DNA from 3 places in the Streptosporangium sp. NPDC000509 genome. Region 1 is predicted to be linked to each of the others. Evidence: riboswitches for the same ligand, from Rfam matches in the RefSeq annotation. Region 1 holds a riboswitch; each other region holds the start of a gene.
The links. Region 1 has a riboswitch for cobalamin ahead of cobN (cobaltochelatase subunit CobN). Riboswitches for the same ligand answer to the same signal wherever they lie in the genome.

Region 1 (9,787 bases):
GGCGTACGAGCCGTACCGCGCGAGCCTGTCCGAACGCGCCGACGGCGTCTTCGGCCGCGCCGGCACCCGCATCGCCGGGCCGGACCCGGAGGGGAGGTCGCGGCGCGGCACGCTGGAGACACACGAGGGCGAGGAGGCGCGGGCCGCGTGACCGATCTCGCCCGTAACGGGGGGAGATCGGACAGGATCACCTGGGCACGTGCAGGAACGAAAAGGATCGGACAGCCGCGGACAGCATCAGATGGCCACACGCCAGGCCACGACGGGTTGCTCAATAAGGTTAGGCAAAGCTAAGTTGCTGAGGACGGCATTCCCTCGGTGAAGGCGGCACGATGACAGCGGGCGGCGAGCAGACCCTTGAGCGCGCGGCGGAGGTCCCGGCCTATCGTGGCCACCAGGTGGCGGTCCTGCGGACGGAGCGGCTCAGCCCGAGCTTCGTGCGGGTCACCTTCGGCGGCGAGGATCTGGCGGGCTTCGCCGACAACGGTTTCGACCAGCGGATCAAGGTGATCCTCCCGCTGCCCGACGGCAGCATCACCCCCCTGGGCGAGGGTGCCGACTGGTACCAGCGGTGGCGGGCGCTCCCCGACGAGCTGCGCAACCCGATCCGCACCTACACCGCCCGCGCCGTACGGCCCGAGCAGCGCGAACTCGACGTCGACTTCGTCCTGCACGGCGAGACCGGCCCCGCCTCCCGATGGGCGACCCACGCCTCCCCCGGTGACCGGGTCGTGGTGGTCGGCCCCAACGCCGCGCACCCCGGTCCCACCGGCGGCCAGGAGTGGGCCCCGCCCGCCGGGGCGTCGCACCTGCTGCTCGCCGGGGACGAGACGGCCGTGCCCGCCATCGCCGCGATCGTCGAGTCGCTGTCCGGCTCCGTGCGTGCCACGGCGCTGCTGGAGATCCCGAAGGCCGCCGACGCGCTCCGGCTCGACGTCCGGCCTGGCGTGAAGGTCACCTGGCTGCCCCGCGGGGGAGCCCGCCACGGCGACCTGCTCATCCCGGCCGTACGCGAGACCCTGGGCGCGCTCACCGCCGAGCGCGCCGTCACCGGCGCCGCGAACCCGCTGGAGGACGTCGACGTCGACGCGGAGATCCTCTGGGAGGTCCCCGAGGCCCCGCAGGGCGACGGCCTGTACGCCTGGCTGGCCGGCGAGGCGGGCATGGTCAAGCTGCTCCGCCGCCACCTGGTGCAGGAGGCCGGCGTCGACCGCTCCTCGGTGGCCTTCATGGGCTACTGGCGGCTGGGACGCTCGGAGAGCGCCTGAACAGGGCCCCTGCCATGTCACCGGCGCCGGTGACATGGCCCTCACCGGGGCGCCTTTGCCCTCACCCGCGCGAAACCTGCCGACTCCTTGACGCCGGGGAGACCCCGGCAGGTGTGCGGGCCACGTAGCTTGAGGGCGTGAGGTGCCCCGCTCGCGACGTGAGAAGGCCGACATGACGGCAGCGGAATCCGCTCGTCAGGATCCGGCGGGCGCCTGCGGATACCGGCCCATCGCCGACCACGGACTCATCGGCGACCTGCGAACCGCCGCGCTGGTGGACACCGGCGGCACCATCGTCTGGTACTGCTGCCCCCGCTTCGACGCGCCCAGCGTGTTCGGCTCGATCCTGGACGCGAGCCGGGGCGGATCGTTCGAGCTGGGCATCCGGGAACCGGCGAGCACCAAGCAGTTCTACTTCCCCGACACCAACGTGCTGATCACCCGTTTCTTCGCCGCCGACGGGGTGGGCGAGGTCCAGGACTTCATGCCGATCGTCGGCGGCACGTCCGACGACACCCGGCACCGGCTGATCCGGCGGGTGAGATGCGTGCGCGGGTCGCTGTCGTTCCGCGCCCGGGTGGCTCCGCGCTTCGACTACGGCAGGCAGCCCCACGTCCTGAGCCTGTCCCAGGAGCGGGCGGTCTTCGAGTCGCCGTCGCTGTCGCTGGCCCTGTCCTCCAGCACCGTCCTGGAGGCGGACGGCCAGGACGTGCGCTCGGAGTTCGAGCTCGGCGAGGGCGAGTGCGCGGTGTTCGCCCTCGACAGGTTCGGCGACGACCTGGCGCCGCGCTCGTGCCCGATCGAGGAGGCCGAGGAGGAGTTCGCCGCGACCGTGGCGTACTGGCGCCACTGGCTGTCCTCCTCGACCTACCGGGGCCGGTGGCGGGAGATGGTGCACCGGTCCGCGCTCACGCTGAAACTCCTCACCTACGCGCCGACCGGCGGGATCGTGGCCGCCGTGACGACCAGCCTGCCCGAGCAGATCGGCGGGGAGCGCAACTGGGACTACCGGTACGTCTGGATCCGCGACTCGGCGTTCTGCGTGTACGCGCTGCTGCGGCTGGGCTTCGGCGAGGAGGCCGAGGCCTTCATGGGGTTTCTGTCACGGCACGTCAGCCGCGACGACGGCGGCGGGCCCTCGGGCCCTCTGCAGATCATGTACGGCGTCGACGGGCGCACCGAACTCCCCGAGATCGAGCTGGCCCACCTGGAGGGCTACCGGGGCTCGGCTCCGGTGCGCGTCGGGAACGCCGCGGTGGACCAGCTCCAGCTGGACATCTACGGCGCCCTCCTCGACTCGGTCTACCTCTACGACAAGTGGCACCGGCCGATATCCAGCGCTCTCTGGGACGACGTCCACATCCTGGTGGACTGGGTCTGCGCCAACTGGGACCGGCCCGACGAGGGCGTGTGGGAGACGCGCGGCGGGCGCAAGGACTTCGTCTACTCGCGGCTGATGTGCTGGGTGGCGATCGAACGGGCCATGCGGATGGCCGCCCACCGCGGGCTGCCCGCCGACACGCCGCGCTGGCAGCTGGCCCGTGACGCGATCTACCGGCAGATCATGCGGCGCGGCTGGTCGGAGGAACTGCGGGCGTTCGTCCAGCACTTCGACGACGACGTCCTCGACTCCTCGGTGCTGATGATGCCGATGACGAAGTTCATCTCCCCCACCGACCCCAAATGGCTGTCGACCCTCGACGCTCTCGGCGCGAACCTGGTGTCCGACTCGCTGGTCTACCGCTACGACCCCGACGTCAGCCCTGACGGGCTGCGCGGTGAGGAGGGCACGTTCTCGATCTGCTCGTTCTGGTACGTCGAGGGGCTCACCCGGGCCGGGCGCCTGGACGAGGCACGGCTCGCGTTCGAGAAGATGCTCACCTACGCCAACCACCTCGGCCTGTACGCCGAGGAGATCGGGCGGACCGGCGAGCAGCTCGGCAACTTCCCGCAGGCCTTCACCCACCTCGCACTGATCAGCGCCGCGTTCAACCTCGACCACGCCCTGGGCTGAGCCGCTCCCCTTGGCGTTCCTCCCACGCCCCCGAGGGTGGGAGGAACGCCAAGGGTTCTGGCCGGACATCGCCGAAACGGTGAAACCCGTGGAGCCCGGTGAAAGCGCGGCACCGCCCCGGTCAGACTCCGCCCTCCAGGTCTCCCTCGGACTTGAGGTAGACCTCCTGCAGATCGCGCAGGACGGCGGGGTCGGGATGCTCCCACATGCCGCGACCGGCCGCCTCCAGCAACCGCTCGGCGATCCCGTGCAGCGCCCACGGGTTGGACCTGGCCATGAACTCCTGGTTCTCCGGGTCCAGCACGTAGGTCGCGGCCAGCTTGTCGTACATCCAGTCGGCGACGACGCCGGTGGTGGCGTCGTAGCCGAACAGGTAGTCGACGGTGGCGGCCAGTTCGAAGGCCCCCTTGTAGCCGTGCCTGCGCATCGCGGCCAGCCAGCGGGGGTTCACCACCCTGGCGCGGAAGATCCTGGACGTCTCCTCGGAGAGCGTCCTGGTGCGGACCGCGTCAGGCCTGGTGCTGTCGCCGACATAGGCGGCCGGGGCCTTGCCGGTGAGCGCCCGGACGGTGGCGATCATGCCGCCGTGATACTGGAAGTAGTCGTCGGAGTCGGCGATGTCGTGCTCGCGGGTGTCGACGTTCTTGGCCGCCACGGCGATCCTGCGGTAGGCCGTCTCCATGTCCTGCCTGGCGGGAACACCGTCGACGTCCCGGCCGTAGGCGAAGCCGCCCCAGACCGCGTACACCTCGGCCAGATCGGCGTCGTCGCGCCAGTTGCGGCTGTCGATCAGCGGCAGCAGCCCGGCGCCGTAGGCCCCGGGCCGGGAGCCGAAGATGCGCATGGTGGCTCTGCGCTCGTCTCCGTGCTCGGCCCGGTCGGCGAGCACGTGCGCCCGCACGTAGTTGAGCTCCTCGGGCTCGGCCAGCCCGGCCACCAGTCGTACGGCGTCGTCCAGCATCGCCACGACGTGCGGGAAGGCGTCGCGGAAGAAGCCACTGATCCGGATGGTGACGTCCACGCGCGGACGGCCCAGTTCGGTGGCCGGGATCGGCTCCAGGCCGGTGACGCGGCGCGAGGCCTCGTCCCAGAGCGGCCGCACGCCCAGCAGCGCCAGCACCTCGGCGACGTCGTCGCCCGCGGTGCGCATCGCGCTGGTCCCCCAGACCGACAACCCGACCGAACGCGGCCAGTCGCCGGTGTCGGCGCGGTAGCGCTCCAGCAGGGAGTCGGCCATCGCCTGGCCGGTCTCCCACGCCAGTCTGCTCGGCACGGCCTTGGGATCGACCGAGTAGAAGTTGCGGCCGGTGGGCAGCACGTTGATCAGCCCGCGCAGCGGCGAACCGCTCGGCCCGGCGGGCACGTAGCCGCCGTCGAGGGCGTGCAGGATCGCGTCGATCTCGTCGGTGGTGCGCGCCAGCCGGGGCACGACCTCGACGGCGGCGAACCGCAGGATCCGCTCCACCTCCCCCAGGTTCGCACCGCGTACGTCGGCCGCGGCGGGCACCCCGGATCCGCCGCCCCGGCCGGTCACTCCGGCCGGGCCCGCCGAGGCGCCGGCGTCGTCGCGGCCGGTGTCGTCGGCCCGGCCCAGGACCTCGGCGGTCACCTCCCCTGCCGCGGCCGGGTCCCAGCCGCGGTGTTCCATCGCCTCGACCAGGGCTCGGGCCAGGGTCTCGGCGTCGTCGACACCGATCCGTCCCGCGCTGCCGTCCTCGGCCAGGCCCAGTGCCTCGCGCAACCCGACGAGCGCCTCGCCACCCGCCCACATCTGCCGGGCGCGGAGCATGGCCAGGACCAGGTCGACGCGCGGCCCCCCTTCGGGGGCGGCTCCCAGCACGTGCAGGCCGTCGCGGATCTGAACGTCCTTGACCTCGCACAGCCAGCCGTCGATGTGCAGCAGGAAGTCGTCGAACTCGGCGTCGTGGGGACGGTCGGCGACCCCGAGGTCGTGGTCGAGCCTGGCGGCCTGGATGAGCGTCCAGATCTGGGCGCGGATCGCGGGCAGCTTGGCCGGGTCCATCGCCGCGATGGAGGCGTGCTCGTCGAGGAGCTGCTCCAGCCTGGCCATGTCCCCGTAACTGTCGGCGCGGGCCATCGGCGGGACGAGGTGGTCGACCAGGGTGGCGTGGGCGCGGCGCTTGGCCTGGGTGCCCTCGCCCGGGTCGTTCACCAGGAACGGGTAGACGAGCGGCAGGTCGCCGAGCGCGGCGTCCGGGCCGCAGGAGGCCGACAGGCCCGCCGACTTGCCGGGCAGCCACTCCAGGTTGCCGTGCTTGCCCACGTGGACCACGGCGTGCGCGCCGAAGCCGTCGGCCAGCCAGCGGTAGGCGGCCAGGTAGTGGTGGCTGGGCGGCAGGTCGGGATCGTGGTAGATCGCGATGGGATTCTCGCCGAAGCCGCGCGGCGGCTGCACCATGACCACCACGTTGCCGGAACGCAGCGCGGCCAGCACGATCTCGCCCTCGGGATCGTGTGAGCGGTCCACGAACAGCTCGCCGGGCGCCGGGCCCCAGTGCTCCTCCATCCGGGCGCGCAGGTCCGCGGGGAGGGTGGCGTACCACTCGGCGTACCGGCTCGCCGCGATGCGCACCGGGTTTCCCGCGAGCTGTTCCTCGGTGAGCCAGTCCTGGTCCTGCCCGCCCGCGGCGATCAGCGCGTGAATGAGCGCGTCGCCGTCCTGCCCGCTCACCCCGGGCAGCTCGTCCTCGGCGCCGATGTCGTAACCGCGCTCGCGGAGCGCGGCCAGCAGCCGTACCAGGCTGGCCGGGGTGTCCAGGCCGACGGCGTTGCCGATGCGCGCGTGCTTGGTGGGATAGGCCGACAGCATCAGCACCAGCCGCCGCTCGGCGGGCGGGATGTGCCGCAGCGCGGCGTGGCGCACCGCGATGCCCGCCACCCGCGAGGCCCGCTCGGGGTCGGCCACGTAGACGGTGAGCCCGTCCTCGTCGATCTCCTTGAAGGAGAACGGCACCGTGATGATCCGTCCGTCGAACTCGGGGATCGCGACCTGGGTGGCGGCGTCCAGCGGGGACAGGCCGTCGTCGTTCTCCTCCCAGGAGGCCCGGCTGCTCGTCAGGCACAACCCCTGCAGGATCGGCACGTCCAGCTCGGCGAGCGCGCCGACGTCCCATGCCTCGTCGTCCCCGCCCGCCGACGCGGTCGCCGGGCGGGTGCCGCCCGCGGCGAGCACGGTCACCACCAGGGCGTCCACCGTGCGCAGGACCTCCAGCAGGCCGGGTTCCGCGGTGCGCAGCGAGGCGCAGTACACCGGCAGCGCCCGCGCGCCCGCGTCCTCGATCGCCGAGCAGAGCACTTCGACGAAGGCGGTGTTCCCCGCCACGTGGTGGGCCCGGTAGTAGAGCACCCCGACGACGGGTCCGTCCTGGCCGCGCGTCTCGCGCGCGAGCGTTCCCCAGGTGGGGGTGGGCTCGGGCGCGGCGAACCCGTGGCCGGTGAGCAGCAGCGTGTCGGACAGGAAGTGATGCAGCTCGGTCAGGTTGGCCGGGCCGCCGTGGGCGAGGTAGGCGTGCGCCTCGGCGCAGACCCCGCCGGGCACGGTGGACAGCTCCATCAGCTCGGCGTCCGGCGCCTGCTCGCCGCCGAGGACGACGACGGGCCGGGGTCCGGCGAGCAGCGCGTCCAGCCCCTCCTCCCAGGCGCGGCGCCCGCCGAGCAGGCGGACCACGACCAGGTCGGCGCCCTCCAGCAGCGGTGGGAGGTCGGCGGCGGTGAGTCTGGCGGGGTTGCCGAGCCGGTAGTCCGCGCCGCTCGCGCGGGCGCTCAGCAGGTCGGTGTCGGAGGTCGAGAGCAGCAGGATCACGCGCCACACTCCAGCAGAGGAGTGGCGGTACGGCCCGCGGGAGCCGCGATGCGGCGGGAGAGCGGCGACGTCGCGGTGTGACGCGGGAACGGCGGTGTGACACCGTGATGCGGCGACCGCGATGCCGCGTCGTAATGGGAAGACCACGATGCCGCGTCGTAGCGGGGGAACGGCGATGTCGCGGTGTGACGGGGGAACGGCGAAAAGCGCACGGAGCTTCCTCCCTCGGGGTCCTCGCCCCGGGTCGTCGTCGGCCACGACGGCTGGAGTCTCCTGGCTCCCGGATCGGTGCTCACCCCGGCCTTCCCGTCCTTCGTCGGACAGTGGCCCGGGTGGGGTTCGCTCCCCGGTTACAGTGGCGGGACCGCGCCGGATTCACACCGGCTTCCTCCCTTGCCGTCGCCATCGATGACACTACGGCAGTCCGGGTCATTGCAAGAAACTGGCATTAACATCCTCTGAGTGTCCATTGCCGACTTTTCCGGACGATCGCGGCTCGACGCGTGCCCCGGGGCCCTCCAGGTCCACCCCGCCGCGGACGGCGGCCTGGCCCGCGTCCGCGTACCCGGAGGTCGTCTCACCCCCTCCCAGCTGCGAGAACTCGCCGACGCCGCCACGGCGTACGGCAACGGCGTCATCGAGCTCACCTCCCGGGCGAACGTCCAGGTGCGCGGTCTCGGGCCGGAGAATCCCGGAAGCGGTCCGGAAAACGGATTCGCCGCGCGGATGGCGAGAGCGGGCCTGCTGCCCTCGGCGACACACGAGCGCATCCGCAACATCCTCGCCTCCCCGCTGACCGGAGTGGACGGACCGGCCGAACCAAACGACCCCGGCAGACCGGCTGGATCGGCCGAACCAAACAAATTCGGCAGACCAAACAAACCAACCGGACCCGCCCAACCAGGCGGAATCGACGAGCCAAGCAGGCCGAGCGGACCGAGCGGCGGGGATGCTCCGAACGGCACGAAAACGAACGGCTGTGGGATCGCCGACATCACCCCTCTGGTCGGCGAGCTGGATCGACGGCTGTGTGCTCGCCCGGCCCTCGCCACCCTGCCGGGACGGTTCATGTTCGCCCTCGACGACGGACGGGGAGACGTGGCCGGCCTGGGCGCGGACGCCACGATCCTGCCCACGGCACCGGACGAGGCCGCGTTGCTCCTCGCCGGAACCGACACCGGCCTGCGCGTACCGCTCGACGAAGCCGTGACCGTCCTGCTCGCCGCCGCCGAGGCGTTCCTCGACGAACTGGCCACCCGGGACGTCACCGCCTGGCGGATCGCCGAACTTCCCGACGGGCCCTCCCGGATCGCCACCCGGGTGCGAACCGCTCTCGGACTCCCCGACACGCCCCCCTTCGAACCGGTGAGACCGCACGTCGTGACCTCCGGGCCGGTCGGCGTCATCGAGAGCACGGACCGGCGAGGGAACCGAACCGGCGTCACCGGAGAGACAGGTCCCGGAAAGGCCGCAGGCCACGGAGACAGGGACACGGACGGTCCAGGAAACGAGGGCACGCGGGTGGCGCTCGGGGTGGCGATCCCCCTGGGGCGGCTGACCTCCGCGCAGGCACTGCTGCTCGCCGACGCCGCCTCGGGCGGGGAGATCCGGCTCACGCCATGGCGCGGTGTGGTCCTGCCCGGCCTGGACCGCGCCGAGGTCACGGGCACGGCCGCCCGTCTGGAGGCCGCCGGGCTGGTCGTCGACCCCGCCTCCCCCTGGATCGGTGTGACGGCCTGCACCGGCCGCCCCGGCTGCGCCAAATCCCTCGCCGACGTCCAGGCCGACGCCGCCACCGCCATCGGCATGGCCCCGCCGTCCGCAACCTCGCCACCCGGGAGTGAGCCGCCGTCCAAGGGCGAACCGTCCACGACCTCACCGGCCGGGAGCGAACTCGGCATGGCCCCGCCGTCCACGATGGGGCCGGGCACCGATACGCTCCCCGTGCACTGGGCGGGCTGCGCCAGGCGCTGCGGCCGCCCGAGGGGACGGGTCGCGGACGTGATCGCCACCGGTGACGGTTACCGCCTGGAACTGGACGGCACCGCCCTGACCTGCTCCGGCATCGAGGAGACCGCGGCCGCGGTGGCGGCCGCCAGAGGGGAAATGTGATCGACTACGTCCGCGACGGCGCGGAGATCTACCGCCGCTCCTTCGCCACCATCCGCACGGAAGCCGACCTGGACGGCCTGCCCGCAGACGTCGCCCGGGTCGCGGTCCGTATGATCCACGCCTGCGGGATGGTCGACCTGGTGAGCGACCTGCGCTGGTCGCCCGGTGTCGTGGCCTCGGCGCGCGAGGCGCTCCAGGCGGGCGCCCCGGTGCTCTGCGACGCCACGATGGTCGCCTCGGGGGTGACCCGGCGCCGCCTTCCCGCGGGCAACGAGGTGATCTGCACCCTCGGCGACCCCCGCGTGCCGGAGCTCGCCGCGCGGCTGGGCACCACCCGCAGCGCCGCGGCACTGGAACTGTGGCGCGACAGGCTCCAGGGCTCGGTGGTCGCGATCGGCAACGCGCCGACCGCGCTGTTCCGGCTGCTGGAGATGGTCGAGGAGGGCGCGGGCCGCCCGGCCGCCGTACTCGGCGTCCCGGTCGGCTTCATCGGCGCCGCCGAGTCCAAACAGGCCCTCGCCGAGCACCCGGCGAGGCTGGAACACCTCGTCGTGAACGGACGCCGGGGCG
Region 2 (9,787 bases), on a different contig from region 1:
TGCAGCAGGTGATTCATGGGGACAGGTGCGAGGAAGGCACGCTTACTGGGTGATCGCTATCACCTGGCCTCGCCGATCGGGCGGGACGGTGTGGGCACGGTGTGGCGGGCCCACGACTCCCTGCTCAGGCGGAATGTGGCGATCAAGGAGATCCAGCCTCGGTTCACCGAGGACGGGATGGACATGCACGACGCACGGCGGTGGGCCCTGCGCGAGGCGCGCTCGGCCGGGAGGCTGAACCACCCGGCGGTGATCTCCGTGCACGACCTGCTCGAGGAGGACGGGCGGCTCTGGATCGTCATGGAGTTGCTGGAGGCCCTCACACTCAAGGAGACCGTGCGGCACCTGGACCGCCTGCCGATCCACTGGGCGGCGTGGATCGGCTTCCAGTTGCTGGGCGGGCTGCGCCACGCGCACGGGGCGGGTGTCCTGCATCGGGACATCAATCCGCGCAACATCCTGCTCACCGGCGACCGGGTGGTGCTGGCCGACTTCGGCGTCGCGGCGCTGCACGGCGATCCGGGCGACTCCACGACCGTACCGTTCCTCCATGTCCCCTCCTTCGTCGCGCCGGAGCGGCTGCGGGGCAGTCCACCGACCCCGGCGAGCGACCTGTGGTCGCTCGGTGCGAGCCTGTACTTCGCGGTGGAGGGCCGCCCTCCGCGCCCCACCTCCCGCACACCGGCGCAGCGCCTTCCCGTGGGCGGCGGGTACGAGGATCCGGCGACGCCGGCCGGCGTGCTGTGGCCCGTCCTGGAAGGGCTGCTCCGGCGCGACCCGGCTGCCCGCATCAGCATGGGGCAGGCCGGCCGCATGCTGTCGGCGATCCTCCACACGGAGGGGGTGGCGCTGGCCCCGCCACGGCTGCCCGCGGCCAGGCTGCCACCGGACGCCTTCGCCTAGGATCTCGCGGCGTTTCACCGGATGTTCAAAACGGGGAAAAGCGTCCTTCGTCTCCTCTTCCGCCGGGCGATCCCGGGTTTCGCGAAACCGGGCCGTCCGGCGGAGCACGCTTCTCGAATAAATGGACACAAGGCCGCGGATAAAGGCCGGTGGAGGCAACGGAAAGGCAGGATGCCGGGATTTCCGGCTCACGAACCGGCTCGAACCGCGGGGGGTTGTCAGACGGCCGGGACCCGGCGGCAGGCCTCGACGAACCTGGAGGCCAGATGGGGGCTGCCGGCCCAGTGCAGGTGCAGGTAGGAGGCGGTGATCCGGTCGTCGGCGAACCCGTCGGCGCCACCGCGCCAGCGGAACAGCGGCCGGTCGGGGACGGGCTCGACCGCGGTGCGGTGGAACTCGTGGCCCCGGTAGCGCTCGCCGTCCCTGGTGAGCGGCGAGTCGCGGACGGCCACCGCGTCGCGGTAGCCGAGGGTGAGGGTCCCGGTCATCCTGGCCTCGACGTCGAGGAGCCCGCACATCGGCCTGCCGTCCAGCCTCCTGGAGAGATACAGCAGGCCCGCGCACTCGGCCGAGATCGGCCCCTCGAACGCGGCGACCTGATCGCGCAGCGGCTCGTTGGCCGACAGCTCGGCCGCGTGGACCTCGGGGAAACCGCCTCCGATCACGATCCCGCGAGTCCCCTCCGGGAGGGCCTCGTCGACGAGCGGGTCGAAGGGGACGATCTCGGCTCCCGCCGCCGCCAGCAGCTCGGCCTGCTCGGTGTAGCCGAAGGTGAAGGCCCGCCCTCCGGCGACCGCGATCCTCGTGACGGGAGCGGCGGGCGGTCCGGGAGTCCACGGGACGGCGGGCAGCGGCGGCGCGCTGCGGGCGAGTCGCAGGAGTTCCTCCAGGTCGCAGGAGGCGGCGACCAGGTCCGCGACGGCGTCCAGGGCACCGGCGGCCTGGGGTCGGCGCTCGGCGACGGGAACCAGGCCCAGGTGCCTGGAGGGGGCGGTGACGGCGTCGCTGCGACGGATCGCCCCGAGCACCGGGACGCCGCTCTCGGCGAGCGCCTCGCGGCAGACGGCCTCGTGCCGCTCGGAGCCGACCCGGTTGAGGATCACTCCGCCGAGCCTGATCCGGGTGTCGTAGGAGGCGAACCCGTGCACCAGCGCCGCGACGGAGCGGCTCTGCCTGGCGGCGTCCACGACCAGGACCACCGGGGCCCCGAGCAGCCTGGCGACGTGCGCGGTGGAGGCGAACTCGGTGGAGCCCGCGCCGTCGTACAGGCCCATCACGCCCTCGACGACCGCGATGTCCGCCCCGGCCGCGCCGTGCAGGAAGAGGGGGGCGACGAGGTCCTCCCCCGTCAGGAACGGGTCGAGGTTGCGTCCGGGGCGGCCGGTGGCCATGGCGTGGTAGCCGGGGTCGATGTAGTCGGGCCCCACCTTGTGCGGGGACACCGCCATGCCCCGGCGGGCGAGGGCCGCCATCAGGCCGGTCGCCACGGTCGTCTTACCCGCTCCTGAGGCGGGGGCCGCGATCACGATCCGGGCTACCATTCGATGCCCTTCTGCCCCTTCTGCCCCGCGTCCATGGGGTGTTTGATCTTACCCATCTCCGTGACGAGGTCGGCGGCGGCGAGCAGCCGGGGGTCGGCGTCGCGGCCGGTGACGACGACGTGCTGGTTTCCTGGCCGTCCGCGCAGGGTCTCGACCACCTCCTCGACGTCGATCCAGCCCCACTTCATCGGGTACGTGAACTCATCCAGCACGTACAGGCGGAACGTCTCGGCGGCGAGGTCGCGTCTGATCTGCTCCCAGCCCTCGCGGGCGTCGGCGGCGTGGTCCTCCTCGCTGCCGGGACGCTGGATCCAGGACCAGCCCTCGCCCATCTTGTGCCAGGAGACCGGCCCGCCCTCACCGGAGTCGCCGAGCACCCGCAGCGCCCGCTCCTCTCCGATGCGCCACTTGGCGGACTTGACGAACTGGAAGACCCCGATCGGCCAGCCCTGGTTCCAGGCGCGCAGGGCCAGACCGAAGGCCGCGGTGGACTTGCCCTTGCCCGGTCCCGTGTGGACGATCAGCAGCGGCCGGGTGCGGCGCTGTCTGGTGGTCAGGCCGTCCTCGGGCACGCTGACGGGTCTGCCCTGCGGCATCGTCGCCCTCCCCTCACTGTCGTGTCACTGTCATCCGGCACCGTCATCTGGTACGGCCTTCTCGCCGTACTCACCGGCCTCGGACCTTCGCGGTCACGCGGCGCCGCGCCTCTCCCGGACCATCCCGGCCAGGTCGGTGAGTTCGTCGAGGCGTACGGTCTCCGCGCCCATCCTCGCCGCCAGGGAGGCGGCGAGGCCGAGGCGTACGGGCCCGCCCTCGCAGTCGACCACCACGCCCGCCACCCCGGCCAGCAGTCCCGCCGCGCGCTGGGACTCCTCGGCGGTTCCCGAGGTGGTCCGCCCGTCGGTGACCAGGACCACCAGCGGGCGTCTGGACGGGTCGCGCAGGCGTTCGACCCTGAGCACCTCGGCGGCCCGCAGCAGACCGGCGGCCAGCGGGGTCCGGCCTCCGGTGGGAAGCTCGCGCAGCCGGGCCGCGCCGGCCTCGACGGAGGAGGTGGGCGGCAGGACCAGGTCGGCGCGGGCGCCGCGGAAGGTGACGAGCCCGACCTTGTCGCGGCGCTGGTAGGCGTCGAGGAGCAGGCCGAGCACCGCTGTCTTGACCGCGCGCATGCGCTGCCTGGCGGCCATCGAACCGCTCGCGTCCACGACGAACAGCACCAGGTTGCCCTCGCGGCCCTCGCGGACCGCCTCCCTGAGATCGCCTCGGCGCAGCAGCAGTCCTGGCCCGTTCCTGCCCCGCGCGACCTGGTACGGGGCGGCGGCGCCGATGGTGGCCCGCAGGTGGAGGGAGCCGGTGCGGCCCTCGGGGACCCTGGCGCCCGTGGTACGGCCCAGGGGTGTCCTGGCGCGTGACCGGCGCCCGGGAGCTCCGGCGCCGACGCCCGGGACGGTGAACAGCCTGTTCCCGCTCCCGGGCTCGGCGTCGACGATCTGCTCGCGGGCCGGTGCTCCCCCGGTCGCCTCCGACGGTTCCCGGGGTTTCGCGGCCTGAGCCTCCCACGCCTCGGCGCCGGGGGTGTCCCGGGCGTCGGCGGCCCCGTGCGGGGGGGCGTCCCCGCCGTCGTGCCCTCCAGAGCCGCCCGGGTCGTCCGAGGTGGCGTCCCCGGCCTCGGAGCCACCGGATACGGGTTCCGGGCCTCCCTCGCCTCTGCCGGGATCGAGGCCGCCGGGGTCGTCCGGCCCCTGGGGGCCGTCAGGATCGGGGCCGGGGTCGTCGGGGATCCTGTCCAGGAGATCCTGGAGCCTGGACTCGTCCAGGCCGGGCGCGTCGAAGGGGTCACGGCGACGGCGGTGCGGGAGCGCGAGCCTGGCCGCCTCCCGGACGTCGTCGGCGGTGACGGAGGTGCGGCCCTGCCAGGCGGCGTGCGCGATCGCCGCGCCGGCGGTGACCAGGTCGGCCCGGAGCCCGTCCACCTCGAAGCCCGCGCAGACGGTGGCGATCTTGAGCAACGCCGCCTCCGGCAGGACGACCTGGGCGACCCCGGCTCGGGCCTCGGCGATGCGCGTGGCCAGCGCCCGTTCCTCGTCCGACCAGGCGGCGGCGAACGCGGCGGGGTCGGCCTCGAAGGCCAGGCGGCGCCGGACCACCTCCGCCCGCTGGGACGCCTCCCGCGAGGCCCTTACCTCAACGGTCAGCCCGAAGCGGTCGAGCAGTTGCGGGCGCAGCTCCCCCTCCTCGGGATTCATCGTCCCGACCAGCAGGAACCGGGCGGCGTGCCGTACCGACACCCCCTCGCGCTCGACGTAGCAGGTGCCGAGGGCCGCGGCGTCGAGCAGCAGGTCCACCAGGTGGTCGTGGAGAAGGTTGACCTCGTCGACGTACAGGACACCCCGGTGGGCGCCCGCGAGGAGACCGGGTTCGAAGGATTTCACGCCCTCGGTGAGGGCCCGCTCGATGTCGAGGGAGCCGACGAGGCGGTCCTCGGAGGCGCCGACGGGCAGCTCGACCAGGCGGGCGGGTCTGATGGACCGGGCCGCCGGTTCCGCGGGGGCCTCGTGTGGCCCGTCGGGGCAGCCGGGGTCGGGGGCGGCGGGGTCGCAGGAGAACCGGCAACCGGTCACCACCTCGACAGGCGGCAGGAGAGCGGCCAGCGCCCGCACGATCGTGGACTTGGCGGTGCCCTTCTCCCCTCTGACCAGTACTCCCCCGACGCGAGGGGAGACCGCGTTGAGGATCAACGCGAGTTTCAGGTCCTCCAGCCCCACGATCGCGGTGAAGGGATAGCGGGGGTTGCGCACCTTGGGATCTCCTTCGCATCGTCGGGATGTTCATCGCGTTCACGTCGTCGGGTGGTCGCGCCGTCAGGGGAGGTGGCTGAGCCGCCAGCGCCCGCCGCGCCCGGTGAGTGCCACCCGGGCCAGCGGCGCGACGTCGACGCGCCAGAAGGAGCGGGCGGGGGCGCCGAGGACGTGAACGACCGCGGCACGGATGACCGCCGGATGGGTGATCGCGACGGCCCTGCCGGGAGTACGGACGGCGAGCCAGCCGGAAACCCTGGCGAGGAGCGCGGTGATCGACTCCCCGCCGTGCGGCGCCGCGCCCGGATCGCCGAGCCAGGAGGCGAGCGCCTCGGGCTCCGCGGCCTCGACCTCGCCGAGCGTCATGCCACTCCAGCGGCCGTGGTCGCAGTCGGCGAGCAGCGGGTCGTGCTCCGCCCGCAGGCCGAGCGCCGCCGCCGTCTGGACGCAGCGCAGCTCGGCCGGGCAGGCCGCGGGACCGGGGCCGAAGTCCCGCGCCATCCTCTCGGCCCGGCGCAGGCCGCGTTCGTCGAGTGGTTCGTCGACGGGGAACGCGGCCCGCGCCGTCGCCGAGGTGGAGGCGTGGCAGACCAGGAGCAGGCGGGTGACCCCCGAGGGGGTCGTCACACCGGGCCGCGCCTGCGGGCGGCGAAGGCGAAGAGCGCGCCGACACCGGCCCAGAAGACCGCCTGGGTTCCTATCGAGGCGATCCGGAAGTCCCACAGGAGATCGGCGGGGAAGCCCTGGGGCACCTCCGAGATCTCCGGCAGGAGGATCCAGGCCGCGACGACGGGGACCAGGAAGGCGGCGCCCGCCGACAGCCAGCGCACCCACGGTTCACTCCGCGAGGCGTAGCGGTGGGCGGCGGTGCCTGCGGCGACGGCGAGGATCCCGATGGCCACGGCGACCAAATAGAGCACAGTGCGCTGGTCGATCGTCTCCGGGTCACCGACCGCCGGTGGGTTGGCGGGATATTTCATGAAAGGGATGAGGACGACGGAGGTGAACGCGGCGGCGGCGAGCGTGACCGCGAGCACCGGTTCCGAGCGAGGTCCCGCCCGGCCGCGTACGGCCGCGTAGACGAGGGAGAACAGTCCCCCGATCGCCAGGCCGTACAGGCCGAGGGCGAGGAAGAGCCCGAAATGCTGCCCGTCCCTGCTGACGAGGGCCTCCTCCTCGTCGTGGGAGTGGGCGGCGGTCCCGGTGTCGTCGTGTGGTTCGGCCGCGGAGGCGGCCGCGGCCGCCTCCTCGAGCGCGATGGCCTGGTCGATGCGTGGTTCGCCGACGGTGTAGGCGAAGACGGCCGCGAGCAGCCCTGCGAGCAGTCCGGCGACGAGGCCCCGGACGATGAGTTTGGAGATCACCTGCGGCTCAGTGGCACGGTACGCCGAGCAGATGACGCCCGTCGTGCATGAGTTCGTGCAGGTAGTTTCCCGCCTGGGAGATCGCCCCCTGGTCGAAGGTGACCAGATAGGCGAGAAGCAGCAGCACCGGTACGGCGAGCAGCCAGCGGGTGAGCGAGTGCCATGGGATGGGCTGGGTGTGCGGTGCCGAGATCTGGCTCACGGCCACCTCCTCCGGGATTGACGCGTCCCTTTTCGTAGGTCGGTGGCGGTCGAGTGTGACCTGGCTCCCGGCCCTCGCGGGCCGGATTACAGTGGCGCGACCGCACCGGAATTTCACCGGATTTCCCTCGCACCGCCACAAAGCACCCGGAACGTATCCCGATTCTCCGTCCCCCGTCAATCCAGGTGTCCGGTTTGACGGGATCCGGTAGGCGCGAAGAGGGGGAGGCGGCCCGGCCGGGCCGCCTCCCCCTCTCAGGCCCTTCTCAGGCCCCGCTCAGGACGTCACTGCTCGCCGGTGAGCGCCGTCACCAGCTCAGCGGCGGTACGGCAGCGGTCGAACAGCTCGCCCACGTGGGCCTTGGTGCCGCGCAGCGGCTCAAGGGTGGGGACGCGCTGCAGCGACTCACGGCCGGGGATGTCGAAGATGACCGAGTCCCAGGAGGCCGCGGCCACCGACTCGCTGTACTGGCTCAGGCAGCGGCCTCGGAAGTAGGCCCGGGTGTCGTTGGGCGGCACCTCGATGGCCCTCTGCACCTCCTCCTCGGTGACCAGGCGCTGCATGCGGCCCCGGGCGACCAGCCGGTTGTAGAGTCCTCGGTCGGGACGGATGTCGGAGTACTGGAGATCGACGAGCTGCAGACGCGGATGCGACCAGGGAAGGCCGTCACGGGTCCGGTATCCCTCCAGAAGCTCCAGCTTGGCCACCCAGTCGAGTTCGCCGGACAGCTGCATCGGATCCTCCGCCAGACGGGTGAGGACCGACTCCCAGCGCTCCAGGATGTCCTTGGTGGGCTCGTCCAGGCCGTTGGCGCTGCGCTCCTCGGCATACTTGCGCGCGAGCTCCAGGTATTCCATCTGGAGCTGTACCGCCGTCAGCTTGCGGCCGTCGCGCATGGAGATCTCGTACTTGAGCGTGGGGTCGTGTGAGACCGCGCGCAGGGCCTGGACGGGGTTGTCCACGGCGAGGTCGCGGGTGAAGTAGCCGTCCTCGATCATCGCCAGGACGAGCGCGGTGGACCCCAGCTTCAGGTAGGTCGAGATCTCCGACATGTTGGCGTCACCGATGATGACGTGCAGGCGACGGTATTTCTCCGGGTCGGCGTGGGGTTCGTCCCGGGTGTTGATGATCGGCCGCTTGAGCGTCGTCTCCAGCCCCACCTCGACCTCGAAGAAGTCGGCCCGCTGGCTGATCTGGAAGCCCTCGCCCCGTGAGTCCTGACCGATGCCGACCTTGCCCGCGCCGGTGACGACCTGCCGGGAGACGAAGAACGGCGTCAGGTGCCTGACGATGTCGGCGAACGAGGTGGCCCGGCGCATGAGGTAGTTCTCATGGCAGCCGTAGGAGGCGCCCTTGTTGTCGGTGTTGTTCTTGTAGAGCTGGATCGGGGCGTTGGCCGGCATCGCCGAGGCGCGAACCGCCGCGTCGTGCATCACCCGTTCGCCCGCCTTGTCCCAGATCACCGCCGCCCGAGGATTGGTGCACTCGGGTGTGGAGTATTCGGGATGGGCATGGTCCACGTACAACCGGGCCCCGTTGGTGAGAATCACGTTCGCCAGGCCGAGGTCCTCGTCGGTCAGCTGGCTCTGGTCCGCCACCTCCCGCGCGAGGTCGAACCCCCGTGCGTCCCGCAACGGGTTCTCCTCCTCGAAGTCCCATCGCGCGCGCCGTGCCCTGGCGGCCGAGGCCGCCAGATAGGCGTTCACGACCTGAGAGGAGGTCACCATCGCGTTGGCCCCCGGCTGTCCGGGCACGGAGATGCCGTATTCGGTCTCGATGCCCATCACCCGCCGTACCGTCATGCGCACCCTCTGTTCGTCAGGGACTGTTTCTCTCCGTGGTATCTATTCCCGACCCTAGACCCTTCACTATGCCCGGTGGTCGGACAGTTATGGCACCGAAGCCTTTTCGCCCGTTGCGAGGGGGATCGAGGAGAGCGCGGGGAGCTGCGACGAGGACGGGGATGCGGCCCTTCTCCGCCGCACGGATTTGACGAACTCCTGAAGCGGACGCTCGGCCACCCGGTACACCAGATAGGAGAACGCCGTCGCGGCCAGCACCGTGACCAGGGCGGTCAGCGGGGGCGGCAGCACGTCCCGCAGCGCGGGGACGATCAGGACCGCGGCCGGGGTGTGGAACAGGTAGAGCGGGTAGGTGAGCGCGCCCAGGACGACCAGGCCGCGCCAGCGCAGCCATCCCAGCCATCCCAGCGCCACCATGGCCATGAGCACGTAGAAACCGACCACGGTGGCGACAACGGCCCACTCGGGCACGGGCATCGCGGCGTAGCCGACCTTCTCGACGCGCCCGGCCACCCGGTCGATCGCCGCGCTCACGGCCAGGCCGCCGCTGATCCCGGCCAGGCACCACAGGACGAGCCTGGGACCGAACCTCGTCATCAGGAAGAACGCCATGCCGCCGACGAAGTACGCCGCGTACTTGGGCATGATCACGAGCTCGACCCACGCCTCGTCGCTCCCGGCGAAGAACCCGGCCGCCAGCAGCCAGACGCCCATGAAGACCAGGCAGCGGTTGAGCGTCACCCCGAAGATCACCAGGATCGAGATCAGTACGTAGAAGCGGAGTTCCACCCAGAGCGACCAGTAGACACCGTTGGCGTCGTAGACGCCGAGGGCCCGCTGGAGCATCGTGAGGTTGATCCCGTACTCGCCGAGGCTGAGCTTGGGGTCCAGGGCCGTGGCGGCGGTCAGCCCGTACACCGCGGCGGTGACGGCCACGCTGACCCAGTAGGCGGGGTAGAGCCGCACCAGCCGGGAAAGGGCGAACGCCCCCAGGCTCCGCCCCCAGATGCTCATCAGGATCACGAACCCGCTGATCATGAAGAACAGCTCGACGCCGAGGATGCCGAGCCCGGAGACGGTGGAGATCGCCGGGAACAGTTCGGCAGGGCGGTCGCCCCACACCGAGGCGAAGGCGATGAAGTAGTGGAAGGCGAGCACCGCGATGGCGGCGAGGAAG
Region 3 (9,787 bases), on a different contig from region 1:
CCTCGACGGCGATCAGGCGTTCCAGCACCACGTCGGTGACCGCGTAGGCGGCCTGGATGACCAGCCAGGTGGCACACCCGATCATCGCCAGGCTGAGAGCGCGGTCGATCACCTGGCTGAGCGCGCCCTCCACCATCTCAGGTTCGTAGATGGTGTGGGCCGTCGCCACGGCGGCCGTGGCGAATCCCGGCCAGGCGCAGCGGTGCACGAGCGGACCGGCGAGAACCCACTTCTCGCCGATCAGCCGCGAGCGCAACACCCGTCGCACCACCTCCACCGCCACGACGGCGGCGAGGATGGAAACGATCATGATGATCCAGCTGGACACGTGAGGCGTCCCCCTCGACGTCTTTCTGCCTCGTCGTTCTCTTGCCGGACCACAGCTAATCAGAAGGACTCGTCGAACGTGACATTCCCTTCGACGGCTACCTGGTAGGCGGAAACCCGGCGTTCGAAGAAGTTGGCCAGCTCCTGCACGTCCTGCAACTCCATGAACGCGAACGGGTTGGCCGTGCCGTACCTGACGGGCATCCTGAGCCTGACCAGGCGCTGGTCGGCCACGTACTCCAGATAGCGGCGCATCTGGTCCACGCCCATCCCCAGCAGGCCGTCACCGCACAGGTCGGCCGCGAAGGCCAGCTCCGCCGCGACCGCCTCCTCGATCATCCGGGTGACCTGTTCGACGAGCTTGTCGTCGAACAGGTCGGGCTCCTCGGCCCGTACGGTCTCCACGACGCCGAAGGCGAACTCCATGTGCATGGACTCGTCGCGGAAGACCCAGTTCGTCCCGGTGGCCAGGCCACCGAGCAGGCCCCGGGAGCGGAACCAGTAGACGTAGGCGAAGGCCCCGTAGAAGAACAGCCCCTCGATGCACGCCGCGAAGCAGATCAGGTTGAGCAGGAACGCCCGCCGGTCCTCCCTCGTCTCCAGCCGGGTCAGCCCGCCGAGCGAGTCGATCCAGCGGAAGCAGAACTCCGCCTTGTCGCGGATCGAGGGGATGTGCTCGACCGCGGCGAACGCCTTGACCCGCTCGTCGGGATCGGGCAGGTAGGTGTCCAGCAGGGTGAGGTAGAACTGGACGTGCACCGCCTCCTCGAACAGCTGCCTGCTGAGATACAGGCGCGCCTCGGGGGCGTTGAGGTGCTGGTAGAGGTTGAGGACGAGGTTGTTGGCCACGATCGAGTCGCCGGTGGCGAAGAAGGCCACGAGACGGTTGATCAGGTGACGCTCCTCGGGCGTCATCCTCGCCAGGTCCGCCAGGTCGGAGGTGAGGTCCACCTCCTCGACCGTCCAGGTGTTGCGGATCGCGGCCCGGTAGCGCTCGTAGAACTCCGGGTAGCGCATCGGCCGCAGGGTGAGATCCATGCCGGGGTCGAGCAACATCGGAAGAATCGCCTTTCTGAAGGCTGCTGAGGACTGCTGAGGGGTGTCGACGGACCGGACGGCTACTGGCAGGCGTCGCAGTACTCGGGGTTCTCCAGGGAGCAGGCGACGGCCTCGGACACGACTTCGGACACCGCCCCGGGCTCGGCCGCGGCCCGTTCCGCCGGGGCCGCCACGGTGGCCTGCGCGATCCGGGTGGCCGGGCGCGAGCGCAGGTAGTAGGTGGTCTTCAGGCCCGACTTCCACGCGTAGGCGTACATCGAGGAGAGCTTGCCGATGGTCGGCGTGGCCATGAAGAGGTTCAGCGACTGCGACTGGTCGATGTACGGGGTGCGCGCGGCGGCCAGGTCGATCAGCGCCTTCTGCGGCAGCTCCCAGGCGGTCCGGTAGAGCAGCCGCAGGTCGGCGGGGATCTCGGGGATGTCCTGGACCGAGCCGTCGGCGCGCTTGATCGCGTCGCGGATCGGCGCCGTCCACAGGCCGCGGGCCTGGAGGTCACGGACGAGATAGCGGTTGACCTGGAGGAACTCCCCCGAGAGGGTCTCGCGCTTGAAGACGTTGGAGACCTGCGGCTCGATGCACTCGTAGCAGCCGGCGATGGAGGCGATCGTGGCCGTCGGCGCGATCGCGATCATCAGCGAGTTGCGCAGGCCGGTCTCCGCGATCCGCCCCCTGAGCTCCGTCCACGCGGCCGACGTCGCGGCCCCGTAGTGGTCGGGGTGCAGCACCCCGGCGGCGGCCCTGGTCTCCTCGTACGAGGAATGGCGGCCACGCTCGACGGCCAGGTCCGAGGAGGTCCGGTAGGCGGCGAGCGCGATCTCCTCGGAGATCCGGGTGGACAGCTCCAGCGCGCGCGGCGAGTCGAACGGCAGCCGCAGCGCGAACAGCACGTCGGCCAGGCCCATCAGGCCGAGCCCGATCGGACGCCACCGCCGGTTGGCCGCCTCCGCCTCGGGAGTCGGATAGAAACCCAGGTCGATGGTCCGGTCGAGGAACCGCACCGCGGTACGGACCGTCGCGCGCAGCCGCGCCCAGTCGATCCCGTCCTCGATGTCCCCTGACAGGTGGGCGGCGAGGTTGATCGAGCCGAGGTTGCAGACGGCGGTCTCGGCGTCGCCGGTGACCTCCAGGATCTCGGTGCAGAGGTTCGACAGGTGGATGACGTTCTCGGGCCTCGCCGTCTGGTTGGAGGTACGGTTCGCCGCGTCCTTGAAGGTCATCCAGCCGTTGCCGGTCTGGGCGAGCGTGCGCATCATCCGCCCGTACAGGGTGCGGGCGGGAATCCGCCGGGTGAAGCGGCCCTCGGCCTCGGCGGCCCGGTAGGCGTCGTCGAACGCGGCGCCGTACAGGTCGGTGAGGTGCGGGACCTCCTTGGGGTCGAACAGCGACCAGAGGCCGTCGGCCTCGACCCGGCGCATGAACTCGTCGGGGATCCAGTTGGCCAGGTTCAGGTTGTGCGTGCGACGGGCCTCCTCGCCGGTGTTGTCGCGCAGTTCCAGGAACTCCTCGACGTCGGCGTGCCAGGGCTCCAGGTAGACGCAGGCCGCGCCCTTGCGGCGGCCTCCCTGGTTCACCGCGGCGACGCTGGCGTCGAGCGTGCGCAGCCAGGGCACGATGCCGTTGGAGTGTCCGTTGGTGCCCCGGATCAGCGAGCCCCGCGAGCGGACCCTGGTCCAGGCGATCCCGATGCCCCCCGCGTACTTCGACAGCCGCGCGACCTGCCCGTAGCGCTCGTAGATGGACTCCAGCTCGTCGCGGGGCGAGTCGAGCAGGAAGCACGAGGAGAGCTGGGGCCTGCGCGAGCCCGAGTTGAACAGCGTGGGCGAACTGGGCAGGTAGGACAGGGTGGCCATGAGCGCGTACAGCTCGGCGGCCTCCTCGACGGTCTCGGCCAGGCCGCAGGCCACCCGCAGGAAGAAGTGCTGCGGGCGCTCAAGGACCTTGCGGGTCCTCGGGTGGCGCAGCAGGTAGCGGTCGTAGACGGTGCGCAGCCCGAAGTACTCGAACCTGGCGTCCGCCTCCGGATCGACCAGCGCGTCCAGGACCGCGGCGTGGGCGGACACGAACCTCGCGAGCCCGTCGGCGACCAGCCCCGCCTCGTGGGTCGCGGTGACGGACTCGGAGAAGGCGCGGACGCCGTGCTCGGCGGCCTCGTCGGCGATCAGCTCGGCCAGCATCGCGGCGGCGACCCTGGAGTTCTCGGGATCGGTGATCACCCGGGCGGCGGCCTCGTCGATGGCCAGCCTGCGGGCGTCCGTGGCGCTCCCGACGCTCCCGGCGCCGTCGTCGCCCGTCGCGGCCACCGCGGCGCTCTGCGCGTTCCCGGTGTTTCCCGTGCCGCCATGGCCCGTCGCGGCCACCACCGCGCCTTCGACGCCGCTGTCGCCCGTCGCGGTCGCCGCCGTGCTCCCCGTCGCGGTCTCCGCCAATGCCTGTGTCACCTGGTGCCCCTCGCTCGATCGGACTCGCCCCAGGCTCCGCCGGATGGCACGCGTCCGCGAGCGATCCCGGGCACGCCGGATCGCCTCGTTCCGCGGGCCCTCCCACGAGGCCCTGGACATTCACGTCACCGGCAGGTCTTCGGACTCACGGGCGCAACGCGCATGCCTACCGGCCGTCGCTTCCCAGGTATGGATCACCCAGTGCTCAATGACGGCTTTCGTTCCCGTTCACCGCTGCGGGGCAGTCCCGGAATCTCACCGGGTTCCCTCTTGCCTCGCCCCCCGCGGGGCGAACCAGCAACGAGCAGGATCCTACATCTAGGGGCGCCTGACGCAACTACCCCAACAAGTTGTGTCGGAGGACTTCAGCAGTCCGAGCTCGTGAAGCACACCGCGGGCGCGGGCCGTCTCGGTGGCGAGCCACTGGCGAAAGTCGTCGCCGCTGAGGTAGACCCGGCTCCAGCCGTGGGCCGCGCACAGGGAGCGCCAGCGTGGCGCGGCGTCGAGCCTGTCGCACAGGGCGATCGCGGCGTCCCTGTCCTCCGGGCTCATGTCCTTGGGCCCCAGCAGGCCGCACCAGTCGCTGTACTCCAGCCGGACGTCGACCTCCCTGAGCGTCGGCGCGTCGATCCCGTCGATCCGGTCGCCGGAGGAGACCGCCAGGGGCCGCATACGGCCCGCGGCGATCTCGGAGCGCAGGGCACGCGCCGATCCCAGCAGGGCCGCCACCTGGCCCACCTGGAGCGCCTCCACGGCGTCCTCGGGGGTGAGGTATCCGGCATACTCCAGCAGCCGGGTGTCCACCCCGAGGCACTTGCCGATCATGCCGTAGAGCACGTGCTCGGAGCCCCCTTCCGACCGGCCGCCGACCGCGAGCCCCGCCGGGTTCCGGCGCAACCCCGCGGCGAAGTCCTCGAAGGTCAGCAGGCGGGAGTCGGCGGGGACGACCAGGACCGCCCAGTCGCCGACCAGGCGGGCGATGGGGGTGGCGGCGTTCACCACGGCGACGGTGTTGGCGATCTCCGCGGCCGCCACCATCGGCATCGCGGTGACGAGCAGCCTGCCCTCTCGCGCGAAGGGGCCGCCGAAGGCACCGAAGGCGCCGAACGCGTCGCGAGGGGCGGAGCCCAGGGCGCCGCCCCGCTCGACGGCCATCGCGGTACGCGCCAGTCCCGCCTGGACCGCGACGGTCGCCAGCCTGCCCGCGATCCTGTCCCAGCCGTGGCCGTCGATGGTCGGTTCGAGGACGAGCAGGCGCTTCACCACCGAGCCGGCGTCGTTCGCGCCGCACCCCGCGGCGAGCAGCACCCCCGCCGCCAGCGCGAAAAACCCCCTACGGCGCATAAGCGCCCCTTCCCCCAAGAACCCCCTATACCAAAGGTTAGTACTCCATCACCATCTGTGACGAGACGGGGGGGGAGGGAAAGGGCGCGGGGCTCACTCCACCGTGACGCTCTTGGCCAGGTTCCTGGGCTTGTCGACGTCGCGGCCCAGGGCCACCGCCGCGTGGTAGGCGAAGAGCTGCAGCGGGATCGAGAGCAGGATCGGGTCCAGCTCGGTCTCGTTCTTGGGCACCACGACGCAGTCGTCGGCGAGCTTGGGGTCGGCGTCGCGGTGGCCCACCATGAGCACCCGGCCGCCCCGGGCGCGGATCTCACCCAGCGTGGTGAGGTTCTTGTCCAGCAGCTCGTCGTCGGGAACGATCGCCACCGTCGGCATGTCCGGGCCGATCAGCGCCAACGGCCCGTGCTTCAGCTCGCTCGCCGGATAGGCCTCGGCGTGCACGTACGAGATCTCCTTGAGCTTCTGCGCGCCCTCGCGGGCCACCGGATAGCCCCTCACCCGGCCCACGAACATCATGCTCGGCGACTCGGCGTACTTGCCCGCCAGCTCCTTGATCTGCGGCTCCAGCGCCAGGATCTCCTTGATCTGGTCCGGCAGCCTGCGCAGGCCGTCGCAGATCCTGCGGCCGTCGGCGGGAGACAGGTCGCGCACCCGGCCCAGGTGCAGCGCGAGCAGCGCGAAGGCCACGGCGGTCGAGGTGAACGCCTTGGTGCTCGCCACCGAGACCTCGGGGCCCGCGTGCAGGTAGACGCCGCCGTCGCACTCGCGGGCGATCGCGCTGCCCACCGTGTTGACGATGCCGAGCACCCGGCCGCCCTTGCGCTTGAGCTCCTGCACGGCGGCGAGGGTGTCGTAGGTCTCGCCGGACTGGCTGATCGCCACGTAGAGGGTGTCGGCCTCCACCACCGGGTTGCGGTAGCGGAACTCGCTCGCCGGCTCCGCGTCGGCGGGGATGCGCGCCAGTTCCTCGATGAGCTGCGCGCCGATCTGGCCCGAGTAGTACGCGGAACCGCAGCCGATGATCTTCACTCGGCGGAACGAGCGGCTCTCCCGCGCGTCCATGTTGAGACCGCCCAGGTGGGCGATGTGGAAGCGGTCGTCCAGCCGCCCGCGCAGCGTCCTGGCCACCGTGTCGGGCTGCTCGGAGATCTCCTTGAGCAGGTAGTGCTCGTAGCCGCCGGTGTCGTAGTGCCCGGCCTCCCAGTCGACGGTCAGCGTCTCCTTCGCCGTCTCCCGCGCGTCGCTGGCGAAGGTGTTGAACCCGTCGGCCCGCAGCACGGCGATCTCGCCGTCCTCCAGGTGCACCACCTGGCGCGTGTAGCGGACCAGCGCGGCCACGTCGGAGGCGGCGAACATCTCCTTCTCGCCGATGCCCAGCACGATGGGGCTGCCGTTGCGCGCCACGACCACCTCGCCGGGACGCTCGGAGTCGATCACCGCGATCCCGTACGTGCCGACGACCCGCTTGAGCGCGGTCCGCACGGCCTCCTCCAGCGAGTCGGCCTCCTTGACCGTACGGGCGATCAGGTGCGACAGCACCTCGGTGTCGGTCTCCGACAGGAAGATCGCACCGTCGGCCTCCAGCTTGGCGCGCAGCTCGTCGGCGTTCTCGATGATGCCGTTGTGCACGACGGCGATGCGCTCGTCGGTGGACAGGTGCGGATGGGCGTTGACGTCGCTGGGCGCGCCGTGGGTGGCCCAGCGGGTGTGACCGATGCCCAGGCCGCCCTTGAACCGCGCGGGCACGACCGCCGCCAGGTCGGCCACCCGGCCCTTCACCTTGCGCATCTTGAGGCCCTTGTTGGAGACCACCACACCGGCCGAGTCGTAACCCCGGTACTCAAGACGCTGCAGGCCCTCCAGCAGGATGGGCGCCGCGTCCTTAGGCCCTACATAGGCCACGATTCCGCACATGTAACCGCTCCTTATCCATGAACATCGGTAAACGATCGAGGTGCCGTCGTCTGCTACCCGTAGACGATCCGGCGAAGCTGTCGCAGGGAGAGCCCGGGTGCCGCGACACGGCGTACCGCCAGCTCGGCGGCCACCCTGGGGAAGATCTCGTCGTTGACCAATCCCCTGGCCCTGAGCTCCGTGTGGCGCCGCCGGACGAACTCGTCGACGGGCTCGGAGAAGTAGGCCAGCACGTCCGCGACGACCCGCGCCGCCTCGCCGGGACCGAGCGCGCTCGTCCGGGTCAGGTGGGTGATCAGATCCTCATGCGGATTCCGTGCCGTGGACACAGATCAGGACCATACGCATCCGAGAGAGAACACACCAAGTTTCCTGCCCGATTTCGGGCAGAGAATCTCTTCGACATCACAACCCCACCGCAATGCACGACAGTCGGTAATCCCTTATAACTCTAGGTAGTCATCAGAGGGGGAGGAACCTCCATGCGCCGCCTGCCAGGGATCACCGTCGTCACCGCTCTCGCCGTCCTCGCCTCGGTCGCCCCCGCGCAGGCGGCACGTCCCGGGGACCGGTCGGCGCACCCCCGGACGTCCCCGGCCCTCTCCGGGACCGCCACACCGCCCGGCACGACGACGACGGGAACGAGGGCGCGGTCCGGCAGGCAGGCCGCATTCACCGAGGCCGCACGGACGTACGGGGTGCCGGAGAGTGTGCTGCTCGCGGTCTCCTACCTGGAATCCCGCTGGGAGGGCCACGGCGGGCGGCCCAGCGTCGCCGCGGGGTACGGCCCGATGCACCTGGTCGACGGCCGGGCCGCACCCGGACGGCCCCACGGCGCCGGGGAGGACCCACGCGGCGACGAGACCCGGCCTCGCGCGATCGCCGTTCCTTCCGTCGCGAAGGACCGGCCGCGAGACACCCTGCGGCGGGCCTCCGAGCTGACCGGCCTGTCCCCCGATCGGCTGCGCGAGGACGCCTCCGCCAACATCATGGGCGGCGCCGCACTGCTCGCCGACTACCGGCGCCGTACCGGCGGGAGCCCTCGCGACGACCCGGCCGGCTGGTACGAGGCCGTCGCCCGATACCCCGGCACCCGGGAGAGGGGCGCGGCGGACGAGGATGCCGCGTTCTCCTTCGCCGACGAGGTCTACGCGACGATCAGGGCCGGTGCCGCCCGGGTGACCGACGACGGCGAGCGGGTGGTCCTCCCCGCCATACCCGACCTGCCCACGTCCCTCTCGCCCCCTGCGCCTTCTACACCTTTTGCGCCTCCCGCGCCCTCCACGCCGCCTTCCGTGTCTCCCGCGTCTCCCGCGTCGTCTCCCGCGTTCCTCGCGGCCTTCGCGCGGCCCGCCCCGGCGAAGCCCTCGGGACCGTCCGATCCGCGAGCGCCGCTCCCCCTGGAACGGCGCGCCTCGCCCTCCGAGCCACCCACCGAGCCACCCGCCGAGCCACCCGCCGAGCCGCCCACCCCCACCCCCACTCAGGCCGCCGCCCCGACGCCCATCCCCGCCAAGAAGATCGCCATGATGCCCGCTCCGGGGCCCGACTGCCCGAAGAGCGTCTCCTGCGAGTGGCTCCCCGCCGCCTACGAACGGCTCCCCGGCGGCGGGTACGGCAATCACGACCGCTCCGACGGCCCTCGGGAGATCGACTACATCGTGATCCACGACGGGGAGACGAGCTACGACGCGATGACCCGCCTGGCCAAAGACCCCACCTACCTGAGCTGGCACTTCACCATCCGCTCCGCCGACGGCCACATCGCCCAGCACCTGCGGGCCAGGGACATCGGCTGGCACGCCGGAAACTGGTACGTCAACTCCCGTTCCATCGGCCTGGAGCACGAGGGCTACCTGGCCAAGGGCGGCGCCTGGTACACCGAGGCGATGTACCTCGCCTCGGCCAGGCTGGTCCGCCACCTCGCGGCCAAGTACGACATCCCCCTCGACCGGGCCCACATCCTGGGACACGACAACGTGCCGGGCACCACCCCGGAGACCGTGGCAGGCATGCACGAGGACCCCGGCCCCTACTGGGACTGGGCCCACTACTTCGAGTTGCTCGGCAGGCCGCTGCGCGCCTCGGGCGGCGACGCCGCACGCTCGGTGCTGATCAGGCCCGACTACGGCACCAACAGACCGGGGTTCACCGGCTGCGGCGGGGGGTGCCGTGACCTGGGCGCCGCCTCGGTCTGGCTGCGCACGCGCCCCTCCGCCACCGCGCCGCTGGTCAAGGACATCGGCAAGCACCCCACCGGCGACTCCACGTACAGCGTCTACGACCACGCCGCCCGCGCCTCCACCGGCCAGCGGTACGCGCTCGCCGAGCGCAAAGGCGACTGGACCGCGATCTGGTACCTCGGCCAGAAGGCGTGGTTCCACGACCCGGCCACGGCCCCCACCTCCGTGCGCGCGTCCGGCCCCCTGGTGACGCCCAGGCCGGGCCGTTCCCCGGTCAAGGTGTACGGCAGGGCCTATCCGATGAAACCCGCCTACCCGAGGGGCGTTCCCACACAGGACCTGACCCCGCTGCAGTACTCGATACCGGCCGGGCAGGCCTACAGCTCCGGCCCGGCGACACGGGGCTCGTACCTCAGGGCGGCCTCCTTCGACCCGTCGGAACACCGCGTCGTCACGGGCGACGCCCGCTACCGGCAGATCCAGTTCGGGCACCGGATCATGTTCGTCCGGGCCTCCGACGTC

Region 2: it holds a riboswitch for cobalamin, as region 1 does, so the genes downstream of both, ACFY3D_RS25740 (CbtB domain-containing protein) here and cobN (cobaltochelatase subunit CobN) in region 1, are expected to answer to the same signal.
Region 3: it holds a riboswitch for cobalamin, as region 1 does, so the genes downstream of both, ACFY3D_RS18280 (ribonucleoside-diphosphate reductase subunit alpha) here and cobN (cobaltochelatase subunit CobN) in region 1, are expected to answer to the same signal.

Annotation. Positions count from the first base shown of each region.
Region 1 covers NZ_JBIAYX010000021.1:110,598-120,384, forward strand. The annotation lists gene ACFY3D_RS32495 (CHAP domain-containing protein) at 1-151, shown strand, start outside; gene ACFY3D_RS32500 (siderophore-interacting protein) at 333-1,268, shown strand; gene ACFY3D_RS32505 (glycoside hydrolase family 15 protein) at 1,441-3,282, shown strand; gene cobN (cobaltochelatase subunit CobN) at 3,404-7,105, opposite strand; cobalamin riboswitch at 7,351-7,546, opposite strand; gene ACFY3D_RS32515 (precorrin-3B synthase) at 7,568-9,217, shown strand; gene ACFY3D_RS32520 (precorrin-8X methylmutase) at 9,214-9,787, shown strand, end outside.
Region 2 covers NZ_JBIAYX010000014.1:208,889-218,675, reverse strand. The annotation lists gene ACFY3D_RS25770 (serine/threonine-protein kinase) at 16-903, shown strand; gene ACFY3D_RS25765 (cobyrinate a,c-diamide synthase) at 1,122-2,444, opposite strand; gene cobO (cob(I)yrinic acid a,c-diamide adenosyltransferase) at 2,438-3,040, opposite strand; gene ACFY3D_RS25755 (VWA domain-containing protein) at 3,134-5,242, opposite strand; gene ACFY3D_RS25750 (histidine phosphatase family protein) at 5,306-5,869, opposite strand; gene ACFY3D_RS25745 (CbtA family protein) at 5,866-6,606, opposite strand; gene ACFY3D_RS25740 (CbtB domain-containing protein) at 6,614-6,808, opposite strand; cobalamin riboswitch at 6,843-6,973, opposite strand; gene dop (depupylase/deamidase Dop) at 7,093-8,610, opposite strand; gene ACFY3D_RS25730 (acyltransferase family protein) at 8,698-9,787, opposite strand, start outside.
Region 3 covers NZ_JBIAYX010000009.1:176,774-186,560, reverse strand. The annotation lists gene ACFY3D_RS18290 (mechanosensitive ion channel family protein) at 1-310, opposite strand, end outside; gene ACFY3D_RS18285 (ribonucleotide-diphosphate reductase subunit beta) at 388-1,383, opposite strand; gene ACFY3D_RS18280 (ribonucleoside-diphosphate reductase subunit alpha) at 1,446-3,824, opposite strand; cobalamin riboswitch at 3,937-4,138, opposite strand; gene ACFY3D_RS18275 (tripartite tricarboxylate transporter substrate-binding protein) at 4,143-5,168, opposite strand; gene glmS (glutamine--fructose-6-phosphate transaminase (isomerizing)) at 5,262-7,082, opposite strand; gene ACFY3D_RS18265 (hypothetical protein) at 7,136-7,411, opposite strand; gene ACFY3D_RS18260 (N-acetylmuramoyl-L-alanine amidase) at 7,565-9,787, shown strand, end outside.